2 regions of the Motilimonas thetidivivens genome follow, and region 2 is predicted to be linked to the other one. Evidence: predicted binding sites of a transcription regulator. Region 2 holds the regulator's gene; the other holds the start of a gene.
The links. The regulator MetJ, encoded in region 2, represses methionine synthesis genes. The targets are predictions, from matches to a motif close to TAGACGTCTAGACGTCTA.

Region 1: metK (methionine adenosyltransferase) is a predicted target of MetJ. The motif match lies at 3,500-3,517, and genes of this name have one in related genera.

What each region holds. Positions count from the first base shown of each region.
Region 1 covers NZ_JBKFDK010000017.1:83,423-88,894, reverse strand. Annotated here, with positions in the region: gene tkt (transketolase) at 1-1,755, opposite strand, end outside; gene ACK8OT_RS13385 (chloride channel protein) at 2,048-3,319, shown strand; gene metK (methionine adenosyltransferase) at 3,560-4,714, shown strand; gene ACK8OT_RS13375 (SprT family zinc-dependent metalloprotease) at 4,748-5,242, shown strand; gene ACK8OT_RS13370 (endonuclease) at 5,350-5,472, shown strand, end outside.
Region 2 covers NZ_JBKFDK010000023.1:31,706-37,177, reverse strand. Annotated here, with positions in the region: gene ACK8OT_RS15565 (bifunctional aspartate kinase/homoserine dehydrogenase II) at 1-703, opposite strand, end outside; gene metB (cystathionine gamma-synthase) at 706-1,869, opposite strand; gene metJ (met regulon transcriptional regulator MetJ) at 2,173-2,496, shown strand; gene ACK8OT_RS15550 (hypothetical protein) at 2,685-3,101, shown strand; gene tuf (elongation factor Tu) at 3,272-4,456, opposite strand; gene fusA (elongation factor G) at 4,547-5,472, opposite strand, start outside.

The DNA.
Region 1 (5,472 bases), on a different contig from region 2:
AGGGAGAGATACCACGCGTACCGCTTTACCTTTAGCTGTTAGCTCTTGCGCCGCAGCAACTGCAAGCTCAACTTCAGAGCCCGTTGCAATCAAGATGATGTCAGCTTGGCCATCACAATCAACTAATACGTAACCACCTTTAGCCACATCAGCAAGCTGCTGGGCATCACGCGCTTGTGGCGCAAGGTTTTGACGACTGAAGATAAGTGCAGTTGGGCCATCAACACGCTCAATGGCGTATTTCCAAGCAACCGCAGATTCAACCGAGTCACATGGACGCCATGTGCTCATATTTGGCGTTAAACGAAGACTTGCGATTTGCTCAACAGGTTGGTGAGTTGGACCGTCTTCGCCTAGACCAATTGAGTCATGAGTGTATACATGAATAGCACGTTGCTTCATCAACGCAGCCATACGTAATGCGTTACGTGCGTATTCCATAAACATAAGGAAGGTCGCACCGTAAGTGACAAAACCACCGTGTAACGCGATACCATTCATGATCGCAGACATACCGAATTCACGTACACCGTAGTGGATGTAGTTACCGCTAGCATCGTTTGCTTCTAGGGCTTTAGAGCCAGACCACATGGTTAAGTTAGAAGGCGCTAAGTCAGCAGAGCCACCCATGATTTCAGGTAGTAACGCACCGAATGCTTCTAAACAGTTTTGTGATGCTTTACGTGTCGCTACATTCGGTTGGTCGGCTTGTAGGGCAGCAATATAAGCAGTCGACTTTTCTTCCCAATCAGTTGGTAACTGGTTGTTCACACGACGTTCAAACTCAACAGCTAGTTCAGGGTAGGCTGCTTTATAAGCTGCAAATTTCTCGTTCCACGCCGCTTCGGCTGCTGAGCCTGCTGCTTTGTTATCCCACTCACCGTAAACATCAGCAGGGATATCAAATGCTTCATGATTCCAACCTAGGAATTCACGAGACGCTTTAATTTCTTCAGCACCTAATGGCGCGCCGTGACAATCGTGGCCACCTTGCTTATTGGGTGAACCGTAACCAATAATGGTTTTACAACAAATTAAAGTAGGACGCTTAGTTTCAGCTTGTGCAGCTTCCACTGCGGCTTTAATCGCAGCCGCATCATGGCCATCAACACCTGCAATAACATGCCAGCCGTACGCTTCAAAACGTTTAGGAGTATCGTCGGTAAACCAACCTTCCACATCGCCATCAATAGAGATACCGTTGTCATCCCAAAACGCAATTAACTTGCCTAGACCTAAGGTACCAGCAAGAGAACATGCTTCATGAGAGATACCTTCCATCAAACAGCCATCGCCCATGAAAGCGTAAGTGTAGTGATCAACGATATCGAAATTGTCACGGTTAAACTGATCGGCAAGTGCTTTTTCAGCAATCGCCATACCTACCGCATTGGTGATACCTTGGCCTAAAGGACCAGTAGTCGTTTCAACACCTGGAGCATAGCCGTATTCTGGGTGGCCCGGTGTTTTAGAATGTAGCTGACGGAAGTTTTTTAAATCTTCAATTGATAGATCATAACCTGATAGATGCAATAGAGAATAAAGCAGCATAGAGCCATGGCCGTTAGAAAGGATGAAACGGTCACGATCTGCCCAGTTAGGGTTAGTCGGGTTATGCTTTAAAAAGTCACGCCATAGCACTTCAGCTATGTCGGCCATCCCCATAGGGGCGCCTGGGTGACCAGAATTGGCCTTTTGAACTGCATCCATACTAAGCGCACGAATGGCATTTGCTAGTTCATTACGAGAAGGCATGAGATCTCCTGCATTAATCAAAATGTTGCTTGGACTGGGATTGATGGCCTTGCAAATGAACAAGTTTGCCTGCCAGCAGACTCACTCATTTCCACACCAATAGTGGTGGCGTATTGTCCCAAGATGACTAAACATGTGCAATCTTCTTTTGTAAAAAAAATGAGCAAATTATGCTAAATATGCAAAACCGCTCGCTTTCTTAACCTTGGGTGTTGCTGCTACCCTAGGATTTGAGGTCAAAATGGCATAAAATTCCGTTCTTTATACCACTATCAGTAAACACCTAACCGCAATGGAAAGTTCAGCAACAGGTCTCAAACGCACCCTCATGATCACTGTGATTGGCAGCCTGCTTTGCTCCGGACTGATTATTTCATTTAGCAACTTATCTAAATTTGAGCTTGTAGCTTATGCGCTCGACTATGCTTGGACTTATACGTTAGTGCCCTTTTTGGGCGCTCTTTGCCTGATTTTACTATTTCGCTATTTTAACCAATACACTAAGTCTGGGTTACCCATAGTGGTTATGGGGTATCATTTTAAAGACGGTAAATTTGCTCTGGGGAATGCAATATTCCAATACGTTGCCGCTCTGATTTCCCTGATCTGTGGCTTTGCTGTTGGCGCAGTAGGTCCAGCGCTGCATATCGGCGCAGCAGCCATGAATCTGCTCGGCCAGTACTTTAACCTCAATGAAACTCGCCTTCGGCAATTAACCGCCTGCGGTGCAGCCAGCGCGATGGCAGCTCTTTTTCATACGCCGATTACCGCCATTTTTTTTGTTCAAGAAACCATAGTAAGACGCTTTCGCTGGCAAACCTGCCTGTTAATCAGTATCTGCGCTTTCTTTTCCGCATGGATTGCAAGGCAACTTGGCGCTTATGAGTTTCATATTGATACGCAAAGTTTCAGCTACCAATTAACCTTGATACCTGAACTTATTATTGTTGGTGCAGTATGCGGATTATTGGCAACCTTGATGCTCAAGTTAATCCGTGTCACAGCAGATAATGTATTGTTGCCATATTGGGGAAAATTTTTGCTCGCCGCAGCGGTCACCTCGGCGGCCAGCTTGTATGGCACGGAAGTTATCGGTTTAGGCAACCAGCTACTTAATGTGTTGCTTTATGGTGATATAGGCTCTCAACTGGTGCTCACTTGGTTAATATTGCGTTTTTTGATCAGTGCCATCGCGATTGGCTCCGCTATTCCCGGCGGAGCCCTCGGCCCTAGCCTACTACTTGGCGCACTAACCGGGCATTGGTTAGCCTATTTATTGCCCAATGAAACCCCACAAGTATTTGTTTTGGTGGGTATGGCTGCCTTTTTTGGCGCGGTGTTGAAAAGCCCCATTTCAGCAACATTGCTGGTAGTCGAAGCCACGGCAAACCTCAACCTTGCCTTACCTTGTTTGGTCGGGAGTTTAACCGCCCATGTGGTGCAAACGCGAGTATTTGGCCAGCAAAACTTAATTGAGTTACTCTTGGCGAGGCAAAACATATTGTTAAAAAACAGCCCAAGTTTAAGTAAGAAAAAAATCAGTACTGACAATATCAACAGCTAGCTCAACAAAGCAACCTCACTACCACATACAAAACAAACAACATATATGACCAAGCGAAAGTAAAATATTAGTTTATAAAATTAATTTATCCGTATTTTACTCTCCTTTAGTCGTTCTAACGTATCTTTAGCCTAGTTTAACGCAAAAAAATTCTGGCATTCTGTTCAATCATGAATAGAATAGACGTCCAGATGGTAAAACATCCAAAAGTTGTCACTCATTGAAAGGAGCCACAGTATCATGGCCAGACATTTATTTACTTCTGAATCAGTATCAGAAGGTCATCCAGACAAAATTGCAGACCAAATTTCCGATGCTGTGTTAGATGCCATTCTCGAGCAAGACCCAAAAGCGCGTGTTGCTTGTGAAACTTATGTTAAGACCGGTATGGTTATGGTGGGCGGTGAAGTCACCACTTCTGCTTGGGTTGATATCGAAGAAATCACTCGTAAAACCGTACGCGAAATTGGCTACACTAGCTCTGACATGGGCTTTGATGCTGACTCTTGTGCAGTACTAAACACAATTGGTAAGCAATCACCTGACATCAACCAAGGTGTTGATCGCAGCCGCCCAGAAGATCAAGGCGCGGGCGACCAAGGTTTAATGTTTGGCTACGCCTCAAACGAAACCGACGAATTAATGCCAGCTCCGATTACCTACGCCCATCGCTTAGTTAAGAAACAAGCCGAAGTACGTAAAAGTGGCAAACTTGATTGGCTTCGACCAGATGCTAAATCACAAGTTACCTTCCAGTACGAAAATGGCATTATCACTGGCATCGACGCAGTTGTGCTATCTACCCAGCATAAAGACTGTATCAGCACACCCGATTTGCGCGAAGCGGTAATGGAAGAAATCATTAAACCCGTTTTACCAGCGCACTGGTTAACTAAAGACACACTGTTTCACATTAACCCAACCGGTCGCTTTGTAATTGGTGGTCCAGTTGGCGATTGTGGTCTAACTGGTCGTAAAATTATCGTAGATACTTACGGTGGTATGGCGCGTCACGGCGGCGGTGCATTTTCGGGTAAAGATCCATCAAAAGTTGACCGTAGTGCTGCTTATGCTGGCCGCTATGTGGCTAAAAACATTGTTGCAGCCGGCCTTGCTGATCGCTGTGAAATCCAAGTTTCTTATGCTATTGGTGTTGCAGAGCCAACTTCTATTAGCGTGGAAACATTTGGTACAGCGAAAATTGACGAAGATCGCCTAACACAAATTGTTCGCGACTCTTTTGATCTACGTCCTTACGGTATTTTGACCATGCTTGACCTAGAGCGACCTATCTACCAAGCAACAGCTGCTTACGGTCACTTTGGTCGTGACGAATTCCCTTGGGAAAAAACCGACAAAGCGGAACTACTGCGCGACGCGGCTGGCCTAAAATAAGCGCCACCTAAAATAACCGCTAAGTACAGCTAATTGTTAAGCGATACTCAAAAACAAGCACTCGAGCAACAGGTGGAAACCTGTTATAACCAAGCCGAGTGCTTTTTTGATCGCCCATTTACGCGCCCCGCTATCCAGTTTAATCAGCGCGGAAAAATCGCTGGCTCAGCTCACCTGCAAAAACAGCTGCTTAAATTTAATCCCGTTTTATATCAAGAAAACCAGGCTTCCTTTTTGCTTGATGTGGTTCCTCATGAAGTCAGCCATTTACTGGTCTATCAACTTCATGGCGCTCATGTCCCGCCCCATGGCCAAGAATGGCAATTTATCATGACCCAAGTGATGAAACGTCCCGCTCATCGCACCCATCAATATGACATTAGCTCGGTAGCTGGCAAAACCTTTCTCTACCAATGCCAATGTCAGCAACATCGGCTATCAATCAGACGCCACAATAGGGTTACAAAAGGCACTCAATACTTGTGTACTCAATGTAAGACTCCATTGCAAAAAACAGCCGAACAATAGCACAATATTTAACCAGTAAATAACATAAACATTATTAGCATTACCTGTATTTTGTTATTTTTTTAGCATGATACCCTTAGCGCATTTTTCAATAGTTGAGCCGAAATATGCGCAGTTTTATTATTTTTTTACTTTTTTTCATTACCTTACCTAGCCAAGCAGACGTTAAACCGTTTCGCCAAGCCAAAAAAGCCATCAGTGAAATCTACCAAGCCCATCCCGTTAGCTTT
Region 2 (5,472 bases):
TACGCGGATCGGCGCTAAATACACCGGCTACATCACTCCAAATTGTAGTGGAGACGGCATTGGCGATGGCGCCCGTTACTGTTGCTGAGTAGTCACTGCCATTACGGCCTAAGGTGACGGTATGGCCTTCGCTATCAGCAGCAAAGAAACCGGTGATCACCACACGATGTTGTTCACGACCCAGTAATTGCTGAGTTAACTTTTCACGCGAGAGCGCAACATCGACCACAGGCTGAACACCAAACTCGGCGCTTAAATAAGTGCGTGAGTCTAACCAGCTGGCCTGCATACCGATTTGTTGTAAGTAAGTCGCTAATAGACGAGCCGACCAAACTTCACCAAAGCTTAAAATTTCATTACTCTGGTAACGGTCTAGCTTGTTTTCAAGAATTAAGGCAAGACGCGTTAAATCGTTATCTAAGGCTGCTAACGCCTCACTTTGCCACTCGCCGTCGAGTAATTCGGTGACAAGGTTACGCTGGAAATCAGATAAAGAAGCAAGTGAAACCGCCGCCGCACTATCGCCATCTTTCGCATACTCGGTAATTTCGATTAACCGATTGGTGGTCTTACCCGCTGCAGAAACGACAATCAGATCTGTGCTAGTCGAATACTTGTCGATAATATTCGCTACGCGACGAAAACAGTTTGGATCAGCTAGGCTGCTGCCCCCAAATTTGTGCACATGTCTTGTTTGTTTCACCTTTACTTCTCCTGCGCCATAGCCTTAAAGGCATTATCTAAATCGGCGATTAAGTCGTCAGCATCTTCGAGGCCAACGGATAAACGAATCAGGGTATTGAAAATACCCGCTTGCGCTTGTGCTTCATCACTCATGGCGCGATGAGTCATGGTTGCAGGATGAGCAACTAAACTCTCAACGCCGCCAAGGGATTCGGCTAATGAAAATAATTTCAGATTATCAAAAAATACCCGTAAACCTTGCTCATCAGCATCAAGATCAAAGCTAAACATAGAGCCAAAGTCTTTTTGCTGGCGCTTAGCTATTTCATGGCCGGGATGCTCAGGCAAGCTTGGGTGATAGATTTTACTTACCAAAGGCTGAGTTTGTAAGTAGGCAAGGATGGCGTTGGTATTTTCTTGGTGATTGCGGATGCGCGCGCCTAAGGTACGAATGCCGCGTAAGGTCAGATAAGAGTCAAACGCTGAACCCGTGAGTCCTAAGCAGTTTGCCCACCAAGCTAAATCTTCACCCAATTGTGGATCTTTGGTCACCACAGCGCCCGCCACTACATCGGAATGGCCATTAATGTATTTGGTGGTTGAATGAATAACGATATCCGCCCCGAGCTCAAGAGGCTGCTGTAATGCGGGTGACAAGAAGGTGTTATCAACGACCACTAACGCGCCCACGGCTTTTGCTTGCTGGCAAATTTTTGCGATATCAACCACACGTAATAATGGGTTACTGGGCGTTTCTAGCCAGACAATTTTCGGCTTTTTGGCAATCGCCGCCGCCATTTGCGCATCATCACCCTGATCAATAAAGCTCACATCAAAGGCTTTTTTCTTCGCGCAGCAATCAAATAAGCGATAACTGCCACCGTAACAGTCATGGGGAGCAACCAGAAGATCGCCAGGACTAAGTAATGCGGTGATCAAGTTAACCGCCGCCATGCCAGAGCAAGTCACAATACCGGTACTGCCGTTTTCTAACTTGGCAATGGCCTCACCTAAAATGGCACGAGTTGGGTTGCCAGAGCGACTGTAATCGAAGCCGCGAATTTGGTTATAACCTTCAAAGGTATAGTTAGTACTTAAATAAATAGGTGGCACCACAGAGCCATGTTGGGTATCGGATTCGATGCCGGTTCGTACGGCTTGAGTGGCCTGCTTATACTGCGCCATGATTTAAGTACTCCATAATAAATATCCCGCAACTTTAAGCCAGCAGGAGCAAGACGTCAACACTTCTGGACGTCTAAACGGCTCTAGATTGATTTTTTACAAACTTAGTCTACCTGAGTGGGGATGTGAACGACAATAGAAGTTAGCCAGCAAGCTTGTTCGCTGCCATTCAAATGAATAGGTACCTGTTGGGCATAGATGCCTGTTGAGCATTTTCAGCCATCTAAGCATCTTTACCGATGGATTGCCTCATATTGCGTGAGAGGTTAGAATAAGCCTGATATTTGATAAGGGTAAATTAGCATGACGTCAAAATGGAACGGTGAATACATCAGCCCCTACGCTGAACACGGTAAAAAAAGTGAGCAAGTAAAAAAGATCACTGTGTCCATCCCGCTCAAGGTGCTTAAAATATTAACCGACGAACGCACCCGTCGTCAGGTCAATAACCTACGCCATGCCACTAATAGTGAACTGCTCTGCGAAGCCTTTTTGCATGCTTATACGGGCCAACCCTTGCCCGAGGATAATGACTTACGTAAAGATCAAAACGATGGCCTACCCGAACAAGTGAAGAAAATCATGATTGAAAAGGGTATCAGCATTGATGAGTATGAAACCGAGTAATCCAAGCACCCTATCCTTTCTCAACTAACTAGCCAGTGCGACGCATTTGTTGAACTACGCCTAATGGATATAGTTAAACTGGCTTAAGTATCCAGCTGTCTCAATACACAATTTTTAGTCCAGTAGCTTTTCACTCCTTAGCGATCCTGCTAGATTACACTTAGGTTAAATTAAGCAGGGAGCTTATTGTGCGACTTTTCGCTGTTGTAATATGTAGTACCTTATCTTTGTCAGCCTTCGCTGCAACTGAGTGCGCCGAAGAAGCAATAAAGTCGGTGGCTGTTGCCGATGCAACCGCAGGCATTGAACGCTATCAAAACCTGACAATCGACTATTCAAACTGTGATGAATTTGACGAACAAAGTGCTCACGCCATTTACGATTTCAGTTATGACCTAACCTATAGCCAAGTCTGTCATGGAGAAGAAGGCTTTAAACTAGGCAAGGCGGGATTACCGCCCAATCAGGTATGTAAAGACTATATAAACGCGGGTTATTACCGTCATCGTCACGCTCAAGGCATAGAGCGTTATCGCCAAGATATGTATCAAAAGGCGAAAAAAGAAGCCGCCGCAAAAGCAGCTGCAGAAGCGGTCGAACAATAGTTCATCGCTACTCTCGGGTTAATGCCTATAAGCATTAACCCGAGCCTACATATTTACCCCGTCCAAATCCCTACTTAATATCTGATCCATCTAATATCATCTCTCACATTTTGTTCAGGCAATAAAAAAGGCCGCCGAAGCGACCTTTTTGTGTTTCACATCAATCGATCTTATTCGATGATTGAAGAAACAACACCAGCACCAACTGTACGGCCACCTTCGCGGATTGCGAAACGTAGACCTTCGTCCATTGCTACTGGAGCGATTAGCTCAACAACAAACTTAAGGTTGTCGCCTGGCATTACCATTTCTACACCTTCTGGAAGCTCTACAGCACCAGTGATGTCAGTTGTACGGAAGTAGAACTGTGGACGGTAACCTTTGAAGAATGGTGTGTGACGACCACCTTCATCTTTAGATAGTACGTATACTTCTGATTCGAACTTAGTGTGTGGAGTGATTGAACCAGGCTTAGCTAGTACTTGACCACGTTCAACATCTTCACGCTTAGTACCACGTAGAAGAATACCACAGTTCTCACCTGCACGACCTTCGTCTAGTAGCTTACGGAACATCTCAACACCCGTACAAGTTGTTTTAGATGTCTCGCGGATACCTACGATTTCAACTTCGTCTTGTACACGTACGATACCAGCTTCGATACGACCTGTTACTACAGTACCACGACCTTGGATTGAGAATACGTCTTCGATAGGCATGATGAATGGCTTATCGATTTCACGCTCTGGCTCTGGGATGTAAGTGTCTAGTGCTTCAGCTAGCTCTAGTACTTTCGCTTCCCATGCTTCGTCGCCTTCAAGTGCTTTAAGCGCAGAACCTTGGATTAGTGGTAGGTCATCACCTGGGAAATCGTACTCAGATAGAAGTTCACGAACTTCCATTTCTACTAGCTCTAGTAGCTCTTCGTCGTCAACCATGTCACATTTGTTCATGAATACGATGATGTAAGGTACACCAACTTGACGAGAAAGTAGGATGTGCTCACGAGTTTGTGGCATTGGGCCATCTGTCGCAGCTACTACTAGGATTGCGCCGTCCATTTGAGCAGCACCAGTGATCATGTTTTTAACATAATCGGCGTGTCCTGGACAGTCTACGTGTGCGTAGTGACGAGTAGGAGTGTCGTACTCGATGTGAGAAGTATTGATCGTAATACCGCGCTCACGCTCTTCTGGAGCATTATCGATAGATGCGAAATCTTTTGCATTACCACCGTAGTGCTTAGTTAGCACTGAAGAGATCGCTGCAGTTAGAGTTGTTTTACCATGGTCAACGTGACCGATAGTGCCCACGTTTACGTGAGGCTTACTACGTTCAAATTTTTCTTTAGACACGACGTGTACCTTCTTTATCTAAGTGTTAGCCCATTTGTTATGGGCCTTCAAAATTACATTAAACAGAGCAGGGATGATTCCCTACCCCGATTACTTCGCCTCAATGATAGCGTCAGCGATGTTTTTAGGTGCTTCATTGTACTCTTTGAATTCCATCGAGTACGAAGCGCGGCCCTGTGTGGCAGAACGCACATCGGTAGCATAACCGAACATTTCTGCTAACGGAACCTTAGCTCGGATGATTTTTAGACCAGCTGGACCTTCATCCATGCCTTCAATCATACCGCGACGACGATTCAAGTCACCAACTACATCGCCCATCCAATCTTCAGGGGTAGTCACTTCAACCTTCATCATAGGCTCAAGAATAACCGGATCCGCCTTAAGCGCACCGGCTCTAAAGCCCATTGCTCCAGCGATCTTAAACGCCATTTCATTGGAGTCAACATCGTGGAATGAACCATCAAATAGGGTGACTTTCACGTCTAGCATAGGGAACCCAGCTAATACCCCTTGGTCCATTTGTTCTTTACAACCTTTATCAACAGCCGGGATGTAATCTTTTGGAACCACACCGCCAACAATTTCGTTGACAAACTCGTAACCTGAACCCGGCTCTAATGGCTCTAGCTTCAACCAAACATGACCATATTGACCACGGCCACCCGATTGACGCACGAACTTACCTTCCACTTCAACCGCCTTGCGGATAGCTTCACGGTAAGCTACTTGAGGTTTACCTACGTTACAATCAACGCTGAATTCACGCTTCATGCGATCAACTATGATATCTAGGTGTAGTTCACCCATACCAGAAATCAAGGTTTGTGCTGATTCTGCGTCGGTTTCAACGCGGAATGAAGGATCTTCAGCAGCCAATTTTTGTAACGCAATGGCCATCTTCTCTTGGTCAGCCTTAGTTCTAGGCTCTACCGCAATTTGAATAACCGGCTCAGGGAATTCCATACGTTCAAGGACAACCTTGTTATCCATATCACATAGCGTGTCACCCGTGG